DNA from 3 places in the Clostridium sp. CM041 genome. Region 2 is predicted to be linked to each of the others. Evidence: riboswitches for the same ligand, from Rfam matches in the RefSeq annotation. Region 2 holds a riboswitch; each other region holds the start of a gene.

Evidence for each region. Region 2 has a riboswitch for S-adenosylmethionine ahead of ACWJJT_RS12905 (methionine ABC transporter ATP-binding protein). Riboswitches for the same ligand answer to the same signal wherever they lie in the genome.
Region 1: linked by a shared signal. The riboswitch ahead of metK (methionine adenosyltransferase) and the one ahead of ACWJJT_RS12905 (methionine ABC transporter ATP-binding protein) in region 2 are both predicted to bind S-adenosylmethionine.
Region 3: linked by a shared signal. The riboswitch ahead of ACWJJT_RS08985 (O-acetylhomoserine aminocarboxypropyltransferase/cysteine synthase family protein) and the one ahead of ACWJJT_RS12905 (methionine ABC transporter ATP-binding protein) in region 2 are both predicted to bind S-adenosylmethionine.

Annotation. Positions count from the first base shown of each region.
Region 1 is NZ_CM143648.1:2,058,832-2,066,217, forward strand. It holds gene hpf (ribosome hibernation-promoting factor, HPF/YfiA family) at 1-530, opposite strand, end outside; gene ACWJJT_RS09610 (ComF family protein) at 953-1,492, opposite strand; gene ACWJJT_RS09615 (hypothetical protein) at 1,606-2,634, opposite strand; gene recD2 (SF1B family DNA helicase RecD2) at 2,680-4,911, opposite strand; gene metK (methionine adenosyltransferase) at 5,118-6,293, opposite strand; SAM riboswitch class I at 6,379-6,481, opposite strand; tRNA gene ACWJJT_RS09630 (tRNA-Tyr) at 6,584-6,668, opposite strand; tRNA gene ACWJJT_RS09635 (tRNA-Thr) at 6,674-6,748, opposite strand; tRNA gene ACWJJT_RS09640 (tRNA-Val) at 6,781-6,856, opposite strand; tRNA gene ACWJJT_RS09645 (tRNA-Tyr) at 6,889-6,973, opposite strand; tRNA gene ACWJJT_RS09650 (tRNA-Thr) at 6,979-7,053, opposite strand.
Region 2 is NZ_CM143648.1:2,719,730-2,727,115, reverse strand. It holds gene rbr (rubrerythrin) at 1-487, opposite strand, end outside; gene ACWJJT_RS12920 (alanine/glycine:cation symporter family protein) at 636-2,165, opposite strand; gene ACWJJT_RS12915 (MetQ/NlpA family ABC transporter substrate-binding protein) at 2,390-3,193, opposite strand; gene ACWJJT_RS12910 (methionine ABC transporter permease) at 3,243-3,887, opposite strand; gene ACWJJT_RS12905 (methionine ABC transporter ATP-binding protein) at 3,877-4,884, opposite strand; SAM riboswitch class I at 5,002-5,105, opposite strand; SAM riboswitch class I at 5,198-5,317, opposite strand; gene ACWJJT_RS12900 (IS30 family transposase) at 5,448-6,509, opposite strand; gene ACWJJT_RS12895 (transglycosylase domain-containing protein) at 7,107-7,386, shown strand, end outside.
Region 3 is NZ_CM143648.1:1,905,612-1,912,997, forward strand. It holds gene ACWJJT_RS08950 (hypothetical protein) at 47-814, opposite strand; gene ACWJJT_RS08955 (ABC transporter ATP-binding protein) at 818-1,705, opposite strand; gene ACWJJT_RS08960 (hypothetical protein) at 1,729-2,748, opposite strand; partial or broken gene ACWJJT_RS08965 (cupin domain-containing protein) at 3,114-3,272, shown strand; gene ACWJJT_RS08970 (undecaprenyl-diphosphate phosphatase) at 3,330-4,178, opposite strand; gene ACWJJT_RS08975 (PadR family transcriptional regulator) at 4,382-4,711, shown strand; gene ACWJJT_RS08980 (permease prefix domain 1-containing protein) at 4,713-5,699, shown strand; SAM riboswitch class I at 5,774-5,884, shown strand; SAM riboswitch class I at 6,018-6,129, shown strand; gene ACWJJT_RS08985 (O-acetylhomoserine aminocarboxypropyltransferase/cysteine synthase family protein) at 6,244-7,386, shown strand, end outside.

The sequences.
Region 1 (7,386 bases), 660 kb from region 2:
AATTCTGGTTCTATCAAACCATAATTTCCATCTTTTCTTTTATATACTACATTTACCTCTGAACTACCATCACTCATATATACGAAGAAACTATGACCAACAAGTTCCATTTGAAGCACTGCTTCCTCTGCTGACATAGGTTTAAACGCAAATTTCTTCATCTTTACTATCTTAGGATCTATACCGTCATCTTCGTTCTTATCATATTTTGGTATACCTTGAAATTTAAGAGACGTTCCTCTATTCCTTTTTTCTAATTTTGTTTTGTTTTTTCTAATTTGTCTTTCTAATTTATCAACAACAATATCTAATGAGGTATACATATCTTCGTTTTGTTCTTCTGATCTTAAAATAACTCCATTAAAAGGGATTGTAACTTCTATTGTATGTCTATTTTTACAAACGCCTAATGTTGTCTGTGCTTCCACATCTGGACTAAAATACTTATCCAATCTTGCTATTTTCTTGTCTATAATATTTTTCAAGGCTTCTGTTATCTCTATATTTCTTCCTATTACTTTGACTTTCATAATTCCAGCCCCTCTCTAATATCTACATACTGCTTAATTACTAAGCATGATATATGTTTTGTATTTCAATTCTATTACTTTTAATTCTAAATAGCAACCATTAAATTCAGAATTCACATAATATTAATACAATTTAAATTATATTCGATATTTTTAGGTACCAATAAAATAAAAACTCCTAATATAATATTAGGAGTTTTTATATATTAAGTTAGTTGACCTGGTCTTTGACCCCACACTCGCCTGCTGGAGCTTTTGCTACCCAGAATTACCCTCTCACTACTAACACTCTCGTCTACTAAACGGCAGGACTAACCTCTAAGCCGCACCATGCTCACTAAACTTTGTTTAACTTACGTGGATCGTTTCGCCTGCGACTGGCATCGACTTTCAACCACAAACCTAACTTACTACAATAAGTATTATACATTACTCTTGGCTATTGTCAATATATAAATATTATTTATTCCACTTTCTTTCAGTTTGTGAGCACAATGAAATGCTGTAGCCCCAGTGGTTATAACATCATCAATGAGCAAAACATTTTTATTTTTTATAATTTCACTTCTTTGGATGTCAAAACATTTCTCCATATTGTTCCATCGTTCTTCGCCATTGAGACCTATTTGATCTTTAGTATCCTCAGTTTTAATCAAGTTGCAACTTACTGGAATATTTAAAAATCGAGATAAATAGCTTGCCAAAAACTCGCTTTGGTTATACCCTCTATTTTTTAAAGCTTTTTTAGTCATTGGTACATAAGATATTAAGTCAAACTGTAATTCATTGCTTTTTACAAGTTGTAACATGTATTCAGCTAAGATTTCACCGCATATAAAATCGCTTTTATATTTAAGCCTAATAATTAATTCTTTTACTATATTAGAATAATAAAACACTGACCAAACAAGATATTTTTCTTCATTGCGACCTATATAAAAGCTTTGCTCACAGCGCTTCAATTTTTCTCTGCATTTAGTACACAGAGCTTCACTCTCTTCACTATATCCACTACAGATTACGCACTGTTCATCGCCTGAATATATGAGCTGAACTAAACAATAAAGTATTTTTTTTATATATTTAATAATCCTCGCTCCCACGCTTTCTCATTAAATTTTCTAGCTATATTTTTAGCTTTATCCATTTGCACAGTTTCAACATTAGCTAAAAATATGGCCTCTCCCCTTTGTATACTTTCATATCTCCCAACCTTACTTGATAAATATAATAGTTGCTTATGATTATATTTATCATTATCAGCAAAATAAACTATAACATCAATTGAATGGAATTCTAAGTAACTTTCTTCAAAGTCATTAGTGACTATTATCCCTTCATCTTCATTCATGAACTTTACTTTAATATTAGCATCGCTTTTCTTACTAATAAATAAAAATATATTTTCACTTAACTTTTCTTTGAAATTACTTAGATACTCAAAGACCGCTATAGTTTTTTCCTCATCTGGTGTAAATATTATTACCTTTCTATTAGATATAATTGACCAATTCAAATATTGATAAACAACCAAAGGTATATCCATACTAAGATTTATTCTTGTAGTTATGATTCTAGGCTCTATAATCGGAATATTATTGTTTTTTAACGGAAACATTATTGGTGTGCCCTCGCTTAAAACATTCTCTACAGAATAGGCTATAGCTACACTATTTCTTTTACACATTCTTAATAATACTTTTTTTATTTGTTGCCTAGTGTATTTAGGAAAACTTCTAATATCATTATAAATAATCAAATCAAATTTTTCTTGGAGTTTTAACGCATTTTCATGATTGCATATATGTAAATACTCATTCACACTGCCATAATTCGTTTCAGGTGAATATACATATTTACCTAAATTGCTAAATTTATTTATGAAGTAAATAATATCAATGCTCCTCTGGTCTTCATTAGTTATATACAATATATTTTTCTTTTCATTAACATATGCAATTATAGTTTCTAACAATATATCAGAGGAATTGTAAAACATAGATACAACATCAATTCTTTTTTTGCTGTTTAAAGAACATTTTAAAATTTCTTTGCTAATTTCATCTTTTTCTTTACTAAGGTTTAATTTTGCGTAGAAAAGCATGTAAAATCTCCTTTGCAATTTAATATTTATTCTAAACAAATCAATCTAGTTTTCATCATGGCCCACATTTGCATCTACTATTTGTCTTATTCTCCAGCCCAAAGCAGAGTACCGCTCGAAACTTCTGTTGTTATCTTTCATGAAATTAACAGCTTTTATTGCTCCCACTAAAACAACCATATTCTTCGCTCTAGTTATCCCTGTATAAAGCAAATTTCTGTTCATTAAAAGTGGGGGCCCCATAAACATAGGCATAATTACAACTTCAAACTCACTACCTTGACTTTTATGTATTGTAATAGCATACGCTAAGGCTAGTTCATCTAAATATACACCTTCATATTCTACTCGTTTGTCATCATCAAAAATCACAATAACATTTTCATTATCTTCATCAATATCTTCCACATACCCTACATCACCATTAAAAATGCCTATTCCATCTTCGGCTTTTGCATTAATTTTTTTCCATTTTATAGAGTAATTATTTTTAATTTGCATAACCTTGTCGCCTACCCTAAATATAGTATTCCTATATTCCTTTTCCTTTTTATACTTAGATTTAGGGTTCAATATTTGCTGAAGCTTTCCATTTAGATTTTCTATACCCAATATCCCTTTTCTCATAGGAGAGAGTATTTGAATGTTCTTCATCTTATCCCACTCTTTGTTAAATTTCGGCAATCTGGTATTAATTAAAGCAATTATACTGTCTAATATTTTCTCTGGCTCATTATTTTCAATAAAATAAAAATCTTTATCCTTTTTATTTAAAATAGGCATCTCGCCATTGTTAATTTTATGAGCATTCACAATAATCATACTTTCTTGTGCTTGCCTAAAAATCTCCTTAAGCTTAACTACTTTAACACATTTACTGTCAATAATATCTCTTAGTACATTACCCGGTCCGACAGATGGCAATTGGTCAACATCACCAACAATTATAAGTCTAGTTCCTACGCTGATAGCTTTTAATAAACTATTCATAAGCATTATGTCTATCATAGATGCTTCATCAATAATTAGCACATCACAATCTAAAGGTGATTCCTCACTTCTAGAAAACTGCGACCCATCATCTCTGCCTACTCCAAGTTCTAATAACCTATGTATGGTTTTGGCTTCGCGACCAGTAGCCTCTGTCATTCTCTTGGCGGCCCTACCGGTGGGCGCAGCCATATAAACTTTCATTCCCGCTTCTTCAAATACCTCTATAATGCAATTAATTATAGTAGTTTTGCCAGTACCTGGACCTCCAGTTATAATTTCAATACTATTTTCTGCAGCACCACAAATAGCAGTCTTTTGAGACGTTGCAAATTTTATGTTTTTTTCTTCTTCGAAGTCATTAATCTTTTCTTCTATGTCTATTTCTAACTCGTCATACTTTTCTATAGATAATGTTATAATTTTTTTAGTAATAGCTAATTCACAATAATAAAACGGCATAGTGAAAACACATTCTTCTTCATCAATATTTTCGACTTTCAATTTTCCCTGCAATACATTATCATAAACATTTTTTTCAATTTCTTCAGCCGTAACCCCAAGAATATTTTTAGATTCTTTGTATAATTTGTTTAAGGGCATATAAGTATTTCCCATAGCGCAAAATTCATTTACCACATAATTAATTCCACTTTGTATTCTAAAAGGCGACTCTTTGTCAATGCCTAAACTTTGTGCTATCTTATCTGCAATTTTAAATCCTACTCCAGAAATGGTTTCAGTTAACACATAAGGATTATCCTGCACTACCTTTATAGAGTCTCCTCCATATTTTTTATAAATTTTCACGCATTGGTTAGGTGTTACTCCATATGTTTGAAGAAATATCATTATGTTTTTAACTTCTCGTTGCTTAGAATATGATTCAAAAATTAATTGAATCTTTTTTTGTCCTACACCATCAATCTCTTTTAATCTTTCAATTTCATTATCCAATATATTCATGGTGTTTTCACCAAAGTGCTGTACAATTTTTTTAGCAGTTATTGGTCCAATTCCTTGAATAACTCCTGAAGCTAAATATTTTTCTATACCTTCAAGTGAACTCGGTATTATTTCCTCACATTGTACTATTCTAAATTGCTTGCCAAATTGAGGATGAGTAACCCACTCCCCCGTTAGTTTCAGGTTCTGCCCTTCACTTATATATGGCACAATGCCTACCACAGTTATCTGCTTTTTATTATCATTCAACTGAGCAATTATATATCCATTTTCTTCATTATGAAATACTACATCTTCGATTATCCCTTGTATTTCCGGCATAAAATCTCTCCTATTTATAAATTCATATAATAACATTAATAATAATATTATTAGCAATAATATTATTATTAATGTTATTATATCATATGTATTTTACATATCTTATGTTCAGTATACCCCTATCTTAGGTTTTATCAAAATGCTACTTAATAATCACATGCACTAAAAAGGGATAACAATTATTAATTGTTATCCCTCCTTTTATATTATACGTATTTTTTTATTTCATCAACCTTATTTAGTTTTTCCCATGAAAGATCTAAATCAATTCTTCCAAAATGTCCATAGGCAGCTACTTGTTTATAAACAGGTCTTCTTAGTTCTAATTCTCTTATAATTACAGCTGGCCTTAAATCAAATACTTTTTCAACTATTTGAACTATTTTATCATCGTCAATTTTTCCTGTTCCGAAAGTTTCAACCTCTATAGATACTGGTTTAGCTACACCTATAGCATAAGCTAACTGAATTTCCAATTTATCTGAAACTCCTGCAGCAACTAAATTTTTAGCAACCCATCTTGCAGCATATGCAGCGGATCTATCAACTTTTGTTGCATCTTTTCCTGAAAATGCTCCACCGCCATGCCTTCCATATCCACCATAAGTGTCTACTATTATTTTTCTTCCTGTTAAACCAGAGTCTCCTTGCGGTCCTCCGATTACAAATCTGCCTGTAGGATTTATATAATATTTAGTATTTTCATCTAATAATCCACTTGGCACTACAGGTTTTATTACATGCTCTTTTAAATCATTTTCAATTTGATCATGAGTTGCTTCTTCTGCATGTTGAGTTGAAATAACAATAGTATCTATTCTTACTGGCTTATTATCTTCATACTCTACAGTAACTTGAGTCTTTCCGTCAGGTCTTAAGTAATCTAATGTGCCATTTTTTCTTACTTCGCTTAACTTTCTTGCTAATCTGTGAGCCATCGCGATTGGTAGTGGCATGTATTCCGGTGTCTCATTAGTTGCAAATCCAAACATCATGCCTTGATCACCAGCACCTATTGCGTCAACCTTATCAATCTCGCCTGATTTAGATTCTAAGGCCTCATCTACTCCCATAGCTATATCTGTTGATTGTTCATTAATAGACGTAAGTACAGCACATGTGCTAGCATCAAACCCGTATTTTGCTCTAGTATATCCTATGCCTTCAATGGTATTCCTAACAACCTTAGGAACATCTACATAACAACTAGTTGTTATCTCTCCCATAACTAAAACCATTCCTGTAGTAACCGTTGTTTCACAAGCAACTCTAGCATAAGGATCTTGTTCTAAAATAGCATCAAGTACAGCATCTGAAATTTGGTCACAAATTTTGTCTGGATGTCCTTCTGTAACAGATTCGGATGTAAATAATCTTTTCATTATAATTCTCCCTTCTACTCTCTAAAATTTCCCTATTAAAAAATAAAACCTCTTCCAAATATAAGAAGAGGTGATTTAATCATCTCCCTTATCTTGCAGATTATAACTGCAGGAATTGGCACCATGGTGCATTGCACCGGTTGCCGGGTTTCATAGGGCCTTTTTCCCTCCACCTCTCTTGATAAGAGTTATCAATTATTAACTTTTAATTATAATACCATATGCATTCTATAGTGTCAACAGAATCTAAACCCTGTAAAAAATAAAAAAAGACATCTATAGATGTCTTTTGGTGGAGGAGGACGGATTCGAACCATCGAAACATTACGTAACAGATTTACAGTCTGCCCCCTTTGGCCACTCGGGAACTCCTCCATATGTGGAGCTGGCAATAGGAATTGAACCTACAACCTGCTGATTACAAGTCAGCTGCTCTACCGTTGAGCCATGCCAGCATGCATTTTATTCTATTTTAAAAAGATTATTATGGTGGGAACAACAGGGTTCGAACCTGTGACCCTCTGCTTGTAAGGCAGATGCTCTCCCAGCTGAGCTATGCTCCCATAATTTATTGTAAACCATAATTTATTATAAATGGTGGAGGAGGACGGATTCGAACCATCGAAACATTACGTAACAGATTTACAGTCTGCCCCCTTTGGCCACTCGGGAACTCCTCCACTTATGGAGCTGGCAATAGGAATTGAACCTACAACCTGCTGATTACAAGTCAGCTGCTCTACCGTTGAGCCATGCCAGCATATTATGTTTTATCTTTTTGCCGTTTTACCGTGTCGACAAGAATTATTATACAACTTTAATTAATTAATTTCAAGTCTATTATCCTTTAATAAACGACTTCTTCTCTCCGCAACTATATTATTCGCATATTTGCTCAATATTAAGCATTGATACAACTTACTATTCTAAACAAATTATTTTGTTTTCCTCCATATAATTAATATAATTATAAATCATTTTTTAATTAATCATTTTTTTATTCTTTTATTATAATAATACACAGGATTTATTCATATAAATTATTCATAGGAAACTAATAATTTTTCCCAGCGCAATACAAGGAGGTATATTT
Region 2 (7,386 bases):
TTCTACATTTCCAAATAACTGATTCTTCTTTATTAAATACTGTATTATTTTCTATATTACTTAATAGTTCTCTATATCTTTCTTCATGATGTTTTTCAACCTCAGAAATTTTTCTAAAAACAAACGCGATATCATCAAAGCCTTCCTCCTGCGCAACTTTCGCAAATGCTGGGTAAAGATCTGACCACTCTTCATTTTCTCCATTTGCTGCTGACAATAAATTTGCTTTAGTATCTCCAAGACCTACAGGATATGTGGCATTAATTTCTACCACTTCTCCATTTAAACTTTCATTTAGGAACTTAAAAAATCTTTTAGCGTGTTCTTTTTCATTATCTGCTGTTTCTATGAATATATTAGCTATTTGTACATATCCCTCTTTTTTCGCTATAGATGAATAATAAGTATATCTATTCCTAGCTTGTGATTCACCTGCGAATGATTTCATAAGATTTTCAGCTGTTTTTGTACCCTTTAATGTTTTCATAAAATGCCTCCTTGTATTTCTACTTAAAGAAAATAATTATCTCTATTAGAGTATACCCTAAATAGTATAGTTTGTTTCTTTTAATCCATACTATTTTAAGAAAGTTTACTAAATTACCTGTTAATTAAGTTTATTCTAAGTTTGTACCTTATTTCCAAACATCAGTATCAACACCAATAGATTTTGATTTGAACTTAGTTCCATCGGTTTTTTTATAATTTTTCAGTATTTTTAATGCATAGTTAGACCCAATTAATATAATTGGAACATTTACATAAACTAAAACAATATTTACAAAATCACCTATGTACCATAAATTTGTAAGTTCTAAACCAGCAAGAACTGTTAATGCGCCAAATGGAACAAAGAATAATGCACCAACCAAACGTATTCCCATGATAAATTTCTTATTTCTAGATATTAAATTTGCGGAGACTTCTGCAAACAATATTAAACCGAGCAATGTTGTAAATGCAAACATTCCATAGCATAGCGAAACAATAATTGTAACCGTCCCATCTAATGCAGTACCAGGAACTAAGTATTTGATTGAGGATAGGTAAACTGTAAGTTTCGACGCTTCTATACTTTCCCATGAAACTCCAGCAGTGCCTGTCCAAACATGTGCCATAACAATAACAAATCCAGTCATACTACATATTACCATTGTGTCAAGAAAAACTCCTAGACATTGTACAAAACCTTGTTCTGCAGGATGTTTATTCTCCGCTGTAGCAGCCGCCATTGTAATTGTTCCTTGTCCAGCTTCATTGGACATTAACCCACGCTTAATTCCTTGAGCCAAAGCCACACCAAATGCCCCACCAAATAATGCATTGGGCTTAAATGCTCCACCAATCACTTCTTTAAAGAAATACGGAACTTTATCTAAGTTAACTAATATTATTAAAATAACTATAAGTGTATAAATAACTGCCATAATAGGTACCAGTACATCTGTAACTGCAGTAACTCTTTTTATTCCTCCAATTACAGTCAAAAGAACAGTAATTATTAAGACTATTGCTATACCATAATAAACTGTAGATTGACGTCCAAAGGTTTTTCCAGCTATAGTATCAGCTATTGAACCGAAACTTGTAAATAAATGAAAAGCTTGAGATGGGATAACAAACAGTGCATATATTATAAAAAGTGAAGACAGTATAATACCTACCCACCGTTTATTTCCCAAAATCTTTTGACCATAAAATGGAAGTCCACCTACGAACTCCTTGCCATTTTTCTCTTTAAAAAGCTGTGCAAGTACAGATTCTACAAAAGCCGTGGACATACCAAAGAAAGCTGAAACCCACATCCAAAATAGTGCCCCTGGTCCGCCAACAGATATTGCTCCTGTAACCCCCATAATATTACCTGGACCTACACGCATAGCAGAACTTAGTAAAAATGATGCTAATGAACTAACTCCAGTATCTGTTTCCTTTTTTGTAGCAAGAATCTTAATTCCTTTTTTAAATGCCATAACTTGAATAAATCCAGTTTTAAATGTAAGATAAATTCCTGTTCCTAAAAGTAAAATAACTGCAAAGGCAAAATTACCCAAAACCGGAATGTTTTGATACCACTTAAAATTAGTTGGAAATTCCCATAGAAAATCCGCAATAGGAACTATAAAATCAAAAAAATTATTTATTGCTTGAAATAATACACTCATTTTTAAACCTCCATATTATAATGTTATCCTTATTATGCATTTTAGAATTAATTACTCCAAAAATTATTTGCATACGGTAATTATACACTAATAAGGTATAAAATGAATTTTTAAAAAAATAAAAGTATAAAACTGTCGTTAAACTTTATGCTTTACTATAAAAAAATCATCTTACTTTCGACTATTACGCCCAAAGCAAAATGATTTTATGGTTTTATATTTTTTTAGAAAGCAGGAATTATATCTCCTTTATATTTATCTTCAATAAATTTTTTAACTTCTGGAGAATTTAATGCCTTTGAAAGTGCTTCTATATGAGGTTTAGTTTTATCTTCTTTTCTAACTGCAAGCACATTTGCATAAGGCGAATCTTTGGATTCAATTGCTAGTGCGTCTTTTGTCGGATTTAAATTGGCTTCTATTGCAAAATTTGAATTTATAACTGCTGCATCCACATCTTTTAAAATCCTTGGAAGTTGAGGAGCGTCTAATTCAGTTATTTTAAAATTCTTTTTATTTTCAGTAATATCAAGTTTAGAAATAAGATCTCCACTTTTTAGTTTTAATAGCCCTTCCTTCTCTAGCACTCTAAGTGCTCTTGCTCCATTTGTAGGATCACTTGGAATGGCTATTTTAGCTCCATCTTTTAAATCACTTAGCTTTTTATATTTATTAGAGTACACACCCATAGGTTCAAGATGAACCTTTACAGTATAGTCTAGGTCCACTCCCTTTTCTTTACTAAAGGATTGCAAATAAGGAATATGTTGAAAGAAATTAGCATCTAATTGTCCCTCGGCTAGTGCAGTGTTTGGTGTTACATAGTCAGTAAATTCTACTATTTCGAGAGTATATCCCTCTTTTGCGAGAATCGGCTTTATAACCTCTAATATTTCTTTATGAGGCACTGGTGACGCACCTACTTTAATGATTTTTTTCTCAGTTACATCCGCCTCTTTTTTTGCTCCACATCCACTCAGTGTAAAAATTACAACTATTGTTAATAATATGCTTAATATTTTTTTCATTTTTAATTTCCTCCTTTATTTTTCTTTTAATATTTTTATAATCCAAAATTTATTTAATCATTTTTCTATACAATATATTTCCTAAGGCTTGAATTACTTGCACAATCGCGATTAATATAATTACAGTGTATATCATGATATCTGACTTAAATCTATAGTAACCATATTTTACGGCTACATCTCCAAGTCCCCCTCCACCAATTGTCCCAGCCATAGCTGAGTAACCTATAATGTTTATTATTGTTAACGTAACTCCAAGAACTATAGATGGCATTGCCTCTTTTAACATAACCTTAAAAATAATTTGATAGGTTTTTGCACCAAATGATTTAGCTGCTTCAACAATCCCATAATCCACTTCTAAAAGTGCAGATTCTATTATTCTTGCAGCAAAAGGTGCTGCGCCAAGAGTTAGAGGAACTATAGCTGCATTAGTACCTATTGTTGTTCCAACTATGATCTTAGTTAAAGGGAATATAGATATCATTAGTATAACAAACGGAAAAGACCTAAGTATATTTATTACTAAATTTAAAATTTTATAGATTAAAGTGTTTGGCCTTAGGCCAATAGGTCCAGTTATAATTAATCCTACTGCTGAAACAAATCCTAAAATAACTGTAAAAATCGTGGATACCGTTACCATATATATTGTGTCTATTAGTGCGGGTAATAAGATTTCTTTAAATAGCATTTATACTCCCCCCTTCATATTCTTCACTCTGCATTGAGCAATCATTGATTTCCCACGCTATTGATCTTTCATCTAAATATCTTAATATTTTTTCTTTATTATCCTCACTTGCATTTATTATGAGACTCCCCATTACGTTATCCCTAAATTTTTCAAGCCTTCCCCATACTATTGAAAAATCAATGTTTAATTCCCTGGCAATGGATGTTATGAGGCAACTCTTAGTAATTTCCTTTGTAAAAAATATTTTAATGTTATATCCCGTGCTAGGTAGTAATTCTTCCTCTCCCATAAGTGTTTTCATTTCCTTTGTTGGCCTAATAAATAGTTCATCGGTAATGCCATGACTTTTGATTTCCCCTCCTTCTAAAAGAATAAATTTATTACAAATTTCTTTTACCACTTCCATCTGATGGGTAACTACAATAATTGTTATATTAAATTTATTATTGATATCTCTTAAAAGTTCTAATATAGATTTTGTAGTTTTAGGATCTAGTGCAGAGGTGGCTTCATCACAAAGTAATATCTTCGGATTAAGTGAAAGCGCTCTTGCAATTCCAACTCTTTGCTTCTGCCCACCGCTAAGTTGTTTTACATTGACGTTTTCCTTATCCTTAAGTCCTACTAACTCTATTAAGCTATCTACTCTTTTTTTAATAAAATTTTTGTCGTTTCCCCATATTTCTAATGGAAATGCTATGTTTTCAAAAACATTTTTACTGTTAATAAGATTAAAACTCTGAAATATTATGCCTACATTTTTCCTAAACTCGCGAAGTTCTTTCAAACTTAGCTGTTTCACCCCTTTTCCCATTATATTAATGGTACCTGTATCATAGGTTTCAAGCCCATTAAAGCATCTAAGTAAAGTGGATTTACCAGCTCCACTGTGACCAATAACACCATAAATATCACCTTCCTCCACTGTAAATGAAACATCATTTAACACTTTAACCGCTGAAAAACTTTTACTTACACCTCGAACTTTAATCATGATATCCCTTCTCCTTTTCGTTTCTTATAATTCATCTTTACCTTTTGATACTTTCTTTAAACATTACTCTAAAAAAATAGAGCCCAAGAATAAACTTGGGCACTACTTCCAAACTTATTCTTATCTTGCAGCAATGCTGCAGGAATTAACACCATGTATCATAATATGATACTGGTTGTCGGGGTTCATAGGGCCAGTCCCTCCACCTCTCTTGATAAGACACTATTAAATTTTATTTACATCTATTCAAAAAACAAAAACCTCTTTCATCATTATATAATGATGAAAGAGGTATAAAATTACAAAGACACCTCTCTCATCTTCCGATAATTTACAATGAAATTAACGCAGGATTTAGCACCTATTCAGACAATAACGTCTGATGGTTGCCGAGATGTCATCGGGCCAGTCCCTCTATCTCTCTTGATGAGAATTAACTTATTTATTAAATTAGATTTATAATATCACTATATGAATGCTATGTAAAGAAGTTTTTATACACTTTCTCCAAACATTGTAGATTGCAATATAAAATGTCCGAAATTTTCACGAAAAATATAATGTTAAGTTGTAATGGTTTTCTGTTCCATCATATTGGCAGATAAACCGTTGAAAATCCTTCTTGGATAATTGTTGATCCAGTGCTGTATTTGCATAATTTGTTTTTTAGAGAATGCTGAAATATCCACACCTTTTGGGATAAATCGTCGTATCATTTTATTGATATTTTCGTTTGTGCCTCGCTCCCATGAACTATATGGGTGAGCATAATACACTTTAGTTCTCTTTCGTTTATTTCTTACTGAGTTCTCAATACCCTCGAAATCAAGGTTCTCACAGCCGTTATCACAGGTGATTGTTTTAAATGTTTTTGAGAATAACATTCCCATTTTACGCTCCAATTTGTCCAATTCTTTCACGACAGCCGCCTGTGATTTAGATGGTATTTTAAAGACTAACTCCTTACGAGTTACTCTTTCACTTAACACCATTAAGACAGTTTTTGTACCCTGTTTGCCAACTACAGTGTCCATTTCCCAATGGCCTATCTCATCACGTGCAGCTACCGCTGCAGGTCTCTCCGATATGCTAGTTCCTTTGGTATTGTTATACGCTGATCTTATTTTTTTATAGTTTCTCTTTTTAGCATTCTTTTTAACAGGCAGATCTTTGTTACTTATATTTAAAAACAAATTATTATCCAAATAGTTATACACAGTTTTGAAGCAAATAGTTGTTTCAAATTGTAGATTTTTATTTGTGATATTTTGAATAGCTGCATACGGAGATTCGCCATCTATACCAATAGCTTTTTCTAAGTACCTCACCAATTTGTGATCTTTTCCTATTTTTAATGCAGGACCTTTAGCGGCACCTTGTTTGTCATGCTCTGACTGCCCAATTTCTGCGCTATATTCCATTCGAGTGGTTAAGTCACTATTCAATAGTTCTACAATTCCTTTAGCAATTTCACGCCTTATTGTACGTTCTGAGCGCCCACCTATTTGCTCCGCAATACGAGTTGAATTAAGTCCCATTTTGTGTAAAGCTTCTAACTTTATGCGTTCCTCGTATGTTATGTGTTTACCTTTTCTGCTCTGTGTGATAAAATCTAATTGACTCATTTGAAATCCTCCCGTATATGTTGGTTTAGTCACTTAACATTATACAAGAGTATTTCTCTTGAGTCTTTATTTTTTTGTTACTCTTCGGTCATTTCATTATACAACTTACCACTTTCTCCAAACATCATATAACTGTCTAATGATGTTTCATCATAATATATATTTTGTTAATACTTTATATGTAACATAAATATTCATGTTAATATTCATGTTACATTATTTATGTTATAATATATTATAATAATTATATTGTTCTAGGAGGATACGTTGTATGGCTAATGTTTGAAATGCCAATAAAAAATAATTAACACCAATAGAAATCATATATCGTGGTGTTATTGACAAAATTGTAAAATAATCGTATTATACACACATAAACTAAGCACTTTTTTAATAGTATAAAACAGACCCATAAGGTCTCTTTTATGTGACCTAGTATTAGAAATTCAGTAATAACAATTGAATATATGCCTAAAAAAAGGATAATACTTATGGCGACCAAGTAAGACAACCCCCCTTTACGTATATATGAATCATGGTCATCCAGGGCTAACCCTGGACATTTTTTTGTATAATAAAAATAAGGAGGCGATATCAATGGATAATAATAAAAATGTAGAAACAGTAAAAATAGCACCGGTTAAAAAGAAACTTTGGAAAAAAATCGTTAAAGGTTTATTGATATTTTCTGCAATAATTTTCGTATCAGCTACGATAACTTTAGGATATGGTTATATTAAATATGGGTCTAAAATAGAGGCAACTATAAAAGATGCTAACAATATAGCACAAACCATAAACGAGACCTCCTTTAATACCCGAAAACCAACACAATTTTACGACACTAACGGTAAACTATTAAAAGAATTTAAGACCA
Region 3 (7,386 bases), 810 kb from region 2:
TATTTCTTACTTATATAATACCATAGAAACTATCTTGTCATATTTTTTATTCCTTTATAAATGATTTGTAAGTAAGCTTTGGTAAAAATATAAAACAAGCAATAACTATTGCTATTTGAATCATAATCAGTGATATTGGAACTTGATATTTTATTAATTCCATAGACATCATTCCCCAAAGTGGAGTTACCCCAAAATATTTTGCGTACACCCCTTGCGATAATAAACCACTTAGTATATATGGCACCCCCATAAGCAATCCCCCAAAAACAAAAGGTATAGAAGCTGATTTACTTATTGCTGATAAATATAATCCTAACTGCGAGAAAAAGAACGAACCTATTATAACTGTTATTATAAGTATAATCATCATTTGCAATACAGTTATGTTTGAGCCACTATTTCCAAAATACCAAAGTTTTTTTAATGGTAAATCTAGCCCTTTAAAATTAGATTTTATTAATCCATCTATACATACTGTAAGTACTATTGATAGATTACCTATTGATGTTGCTATTCCAGCCCCAATGGATTTTGCCATTACAACCTTTTTCTTTCCATTTTGGGTTGTATTTATAAGTTCATTCATATTAGAACTATATTCAAGGGTATATACAGCTGAAATTATCATAAAGGTTAGTAGTCCTATTAATGGCACAATCCCAGAAATTTTACTAAATACATCTGCCCAAACCTCTACGCTTTCACCTGGCCTAATTAAAATTTTACTAAATAAAAGCAAAACAATCCAAGTTATTATAATGCTAGGTTTTAATAACATTTTTCTTATTTCTGATTTTATAAGAATTCCCATAAGTTACACCTCCTTAGTATTTTCTAAATCAAAGTAAAACATATATACATCCTCGAAACTTGGCTCTATGCTTTGCGCTGATACATATAAAGGCATTTTATCGCTTACTACTCTTAGCTGCGTAGAATCTGCCCCCCTTTGCATATTGACCACTTTATAATCTCTTTGTATATCCATAATTTCATTTTCTTTATTCGTTGTAATCTTGTATACTTTTCCAGTCATGCCCGATAATATATCTTTATGATTTCCTTTTATTATAACGCTACCGTTTTTAATCATTATAGTTTCTCTTGCTACTGCTTCTATATCTGAAATAATATGAGTTGAAAGTATTATTATTTTGTCCTTTGATATTTCAGCTATAAGATTTCTAAATCTTGCTCTTTCTTGTGGATCAAGACCCGCTGTTGGTTCATCTAATACAACTACTTTAGGATCATTTAATAATACTTGTGCAATTCCAACTCTTCGTTTCATCCCACCTGAAAATTTACCAACTGCCTTGTTTCTAACCTCATATAAGCCAACAAGGTTTAGTAGTTCATCAATTTTTTCAGATGCACTATTTTTATCTATTCCTTTTAATGCAGCCACGTATTTCAAAAATTGCTTTGCTGTAAAATTTTTATATGCACCAAATTCTTGTGGCAGATATCCAATAATATTTCTATACTCATCCTCTTTATCGTAAATACTTTTCCCATTATAAATAATTTCTCCACTAGTAGGTTTTGTTAATGTTACTATTTGTTTCATTAGTGTAGTTTTACCCGCTCCATTTGGTCCGAGTAGTCCATATACACCATTTTCTAAAGTAAGTGTTATATTATTATTTGCATTCTTTTTTCCAAAGGTTTTTGTTAATTTTTTTATTTCAAGCTTGTTCATAATTATTCCTCCTCTAATTTTAATTATCTTACTAATACTTTTTTAAATGATACTATGCTTAATGTAATTGCTGCCACTATAGTCACTGCAAGCATTCCAATACAAAGATTTATTAAATCAAAATTCATACCAAAGAATTTTACACTTCCATAATATACTCCAGCAAACATTTGAAAATAGACTATTAAATCTATAAAATTAACCTTGCTTAATACCATTTGAACATTACTTGGAATTACTCTTACTATAGTTAACAGTTTTGGAGTAATAACAATAATTAAAAACGCACTTGTTGATGTTATTGAACTTTTTGTTATAAATGAACATAAACATGCAATTACACCTAAAGTAACTAGTATTAATATCATTATGATTATCTTAGATATTATAAATTGAATTATTGTATATGCATCCCGTGCTAGAATAGGATTATCTATTATTCTTATTGCTTGTAGTTTCCCATTTATAGGCATGCCATATTGAATTGCTGTTATTATGAATTGAATTGCTAGATAAAATCCATATAGAACTGTTGGTATTAATATTCCAAGTCCTAATTTTGAATATAAAGTTCTATTTTTATTTTTTGATGTAAGAATCAAATTTTCTACCGTAGAAACAATTTCATCCGTATATGTATTACAGCAAACTATAATTAGAATTACCACCATACAGAATACCATAAATGTATTGGTCGCTCTATAATCGAATACCTTCCAAAAACTAACTTCTTTATACATGGCGCCTTCCATACTTTTTAGCTTTTTGGTGGATATTTCTTTAATACCTTTACTAAATTCATCCTTCTGCTGGTTATTTGCAGCTTCCTTTATTGTTCCTATTTTTGCATCTAATTTTTCTTGTGCAATTACCTCTGCCTTCCTTGTATCTTTAATTAACTCATATTGCTGATTTCTATGTGATTTCTGTGTTTCCATCTCTGGTTTTATAAAAGCCATTACTCCGCAAAGTAAAATAAATATCGCCGCTACAATTATTCCAGTTTTTGATTTTAATATTTTTTTAAGTTCCCAATATATCATATTGTGCCTCCTTGTATTCCTCTTCAGTAATTATTTTTTTCGGTAAGATTATAATTATGAAGTGAATCTTGCTATAGGTACATTATATAAGGTTAATCTTATCTCTTGATAACATTAACCTTAAATAAACCTTACAAATATTTTTATATAAGATAGAGCCAAAGAAGCCAATGACCCTACCCGATGGATTATATTAGCAGACTATTATCTAACTAATAAAGGCAATTACCCTTAATAATAAATTATTAAACAACTGTAACACTCATCAATAGTTAATTTAATGAAAAAAGTATGCTAATTTTATATTTTAGCATACTTTTTTTTATGAATAATAAGCTGTAGAATGAATATAATTATAATTAAATGGAGAACCTGCACAATTCCTAGCACCTAAAAATTATATCTTTGGATCTGCTATGAATAGTTCAGGTTACTCTCTTTTTGACTGTATGGTATCCCCTGGCTTTGACTTTAAAGATTTTGAAATATTAAAAACCATCTCATATCACTTAATACATATGTAATTTTTCCCTTTACTTTTTCATAAAGAAAAAATACCCCTTGCTATTTACTTTCTATGATTATGCTAAAATAATAACCTTAGTTAATACTAATATTCCAAGTAAAATACCTACTACTACTCTATATATTGCAAAGACTTTCATTGGCTTCTTTTTCAAATAATCCACAAATTTTTTCATAACTATCAAAGATACTATGAAGGCTACAACAAATCCTACTATTAATGAAATCCATAATGTTTTCGTCATTACAGAATAATCAAATTCAAATAAATCTTTTCCTGTTGCCCCTATCATAGCTGGAATCGCTATGAAAAATGAAAATTCTGCTGCTATCGGTGTTGATAATCCTGCAATCCATCCGCCCATAATTGTAGAAGCACTTCTTGACATTCCTGGCCACATTGCAAGCAGTTGTAATAAACCGATTTTAAATGATTGTATAGGCGTTATGCTATCTATACTTTCTACTTTATGATCCCTGTTTCTAACTCTCTTCTCGATTATTAGTAACAATAATCCACCAACTATGAATCCTACTATAACAGCCTCTGGTGTAAACAATAGTTTTATTTTATCGTATAATACTACTCCTGCAATTCCCATTGGTATAGATGCCGTAATAACATTTATCCCAAATCTGAATCCTTTCTTTCCCTCTTTTCCTTTAGTAAATATAAACTTAAAAAATTCTATTATACTTTCGCTAATCTTCTCCCAATACAAAACAACAACTGCCATTATTGCTCCAAGTTGGATTACAACTTGAAACATCTTTACAAACTCTCCCTCAAACCCAATTGCCCATCCAATCAATATCATATGTCCTGTAGACGATACTGGGATAAATTCAGTTACCCCTTCTACTATTGCTATTATAATTGCTTTTAATAAAAATATTATGTCCATAACTCACCATTCCTTCCAATCTAATTATTACTGTATATAGTTTATCATAATAATCTATAAGGTACCATCTTGGAACCTTATAGTAACATTACATCTTCGCAAGTTTTAAAAAATGCTTTACCTGTCGTAGTAATTGTGTTATTCTTAAATTACTACGACAGACAAAGTACTACAGATGCAGTAAAAGCAAAGGAGGATATAATTTGATAAGCAGCGATGTAATTCGAGGATATAATGATACGATTATTCTTTTTATGCTTCAAGATGGCGAATCCTACGGGTATGAAATATCAAAAAATATTAAGAAATTATCAGAGGATAAGTACGTTATTAAAGAGACCACACTCTATTCGGCATTCAACCGTCTTGAGAAGAACGGATATATCGAATCTTTCTATAAAGATGAAACCTTTGGTAAAAGACGCACATATTATAGAATTACCCCCGTAGGTCTAACCTATTATAAAGAGAAATGTGAAGAATGGAGCTTAACAAAAGAAGTTATTAATAAATTTATTAAGGAGAGTGATTAGTTTGGAAACTATAAAAAATTACTTAGATAATATGTTTAAAGTCCTACCAATAACAAATCAGACGATAAAATTAAAAAATGATTTATTATGGAATTTGGAAGAAAAATATAATGAGAATAAGAGTGATGGAAAATCAGAAAATGAAGCCATTGGTATTGTAATCTCAGAATTTGGCAATATCGATGAATTAATTGATGAACTTGGCATCGAACATATGAAAGATGGTGCGCTACTTAAAACCATTACACAAGAAGAAGCTGATAATTTTATGACTACAAAAAAAGAATCTGGCTTATTAGTAGGTATCGGTGTTTCTTTATGTATTATAGCAACAGCTATGCTAATATTACTTACCACTCTCACAGATGGTGGCATTATTGGTAAAGGTTTTTCAAAAGATTTCAGCGATATGTTTGGTATTATTGCACTATTCTTACTATGTGCACCTGCTGTAGCTTTATTCATTTATTCCGGTATGAAGCTACAAAAATACGAATATTTACAAAGCGGTTTTGATTTACCTCCTCATGTAAGAGCAATTGTAAATCAAAAAAATAATGCTTTTTCATCAAAGCATATGATATCTGTAATAATAGGTGTAAGTCTATGCATCTTATCACCAGTTGCACTTTTTGTATCATCTGCTTTTGGCGACAATGCATCTAGCTACGGATTAGTTGTTTTACTTATGATGGTTGCTATTGCCGTTTTCCTCTTTATATATTTTGGAAATATTAAGCACAGTTTTAGTATTCTTTTACAAATTTATGACTTTACAACTGAAAAAAACTTTACAACAGAAAAAACTGAAGATAATAAACTTATTGCTGCAGTTGCTGCTATCGTATGGCCATTAGCAATCTGTATCTTCCTTGTCAGTGGATTAGTTTTTAATCTATGGCACATTAATTGGATTATATTCCCTATCGTTGGCATTTTATTTGGCATGTTCAGTGCAGCATATAGTATTATAAAAGAGCATAATTAAAATAACTTTATCTATTAAAAAAGTATTGACAATTGTTTTTATGAGTAATATACTAAATACTAATAACTGAATACAACTTATCCAGAGTGGCAGAGGAACTGGTCCGATGAAGCCCGACAACCAGCATTCTTATTCGAATGTAGTGGTGTCAATTCCTGCAGATTGTAAAATCTGAAAGATAAGGATGTTAGCAAATTTTATGATACAATTTTATTGTTTATTAAAGTTAACTATTGCTACTTTCCTTATAGGAAAGTAGCTTTTTTTCTTCCCCAAAAATCTAAATAAATAATGTACTAAATACTAACAACTAAATATAACTTATCCAGAGCGGCAGAGGGACTGGCCCGATGATGCCCGACAACCAGCATTTTTAAAAGAAGTGCACTGGTGTCAATTCCATCAGATTGTAAAATCTGAAAGATAAGGACGATAGCAAATTTTATGATACAATTTTTTTTATTGTTTAATAAAATTAATCATGCTGCTTTCCTTATAGGAGAGCAGCTTTTTTTGAAAAATAATTATAAAAGGAGAAATTAATATGAGTGAGCGAAAATTAAGTTTTGAAACTTTACAGGTACATGCAGGGCAGGTTCCAGACCCTACTACAGGATCGAGAGCAGTCCCAATTTATCAAACATCATCTTTTGTTTTTAAAAATGCAGATCACGCAGCAAATTTATTTCAATTAAAAGAAGAAGGAAATATATATTCAAGGATAATGAACCCAACTACAGACGTTTTTGAAAAAAGAGTAGCCGCTCTTGAAGGCGGAGTAGCAGGACTTGCTACAGCTTCAGGAATAGCTGCAACATTCTATGCAATACTTAATGTTGCAAATTCAGGCGATGAAATAGTAGCTGCAAGCACTCTATATGGTGGTACTTATGAACTATTTAATGTTACTCTTAGAAAACTTGGAATTAACGTAACATTTGTTGATCCAGATGATCCTGAAAATTTTAGAAAAGCTATCTCTAATAAAACAAAAGCACTTTATGCTGAAACAATGGGAAACCCAAAAATAAATGTTCTAGATATAGAGACAGTAGCGGATATTGCTCATGAAAATAAAATACCCCTTATTATTGACAATACCTTTGCAACTCCCTTCCTTTGCCGTCCAATTGAGCATGGTGCAGATGTAATTATTCATTCAGCAACAAAGTTCATTGGAGGACATGGAACTACTATTGGTGGAATTATAGTTGATGCTGGTAAATTTGATTGGGCAGCTAGCGGTAAATTCCCTGATTTTACAACTCCGGATAAAAGCTATAATGGAATAGTATATGCTAATTTAGATGCTCCAGCATTCGCTTTAAAAGCTAGAGTTCAACTTTTAAGAAACACCGGTGCGACGCTTAGCCCTCAAAGTGCATTTTTATTTCTTCAAGGTTTGGAATCATTATCGTTAAGAGTTGAGAGACATGTAACAAACGCTAGGAAAGTTGTTGAATTTTTGAGTAAGCATCCAAATGTTTCATGGGTAAATTATCCTGAACTTGAAGGGAGCAGATACAAAGATTTAGCTAAAAAATACCTACCAAAAGGAGCAGGATCAATATTCACTTTTGGAATAAAAGGTGGCCTTGAAGCTGGAAAAAAATTTATTAATAATGTAGAATTATTTTCGCTGCTTGCAAATGTTGCAGATGCAAAATCTCTAGTAATTCACCCCTCA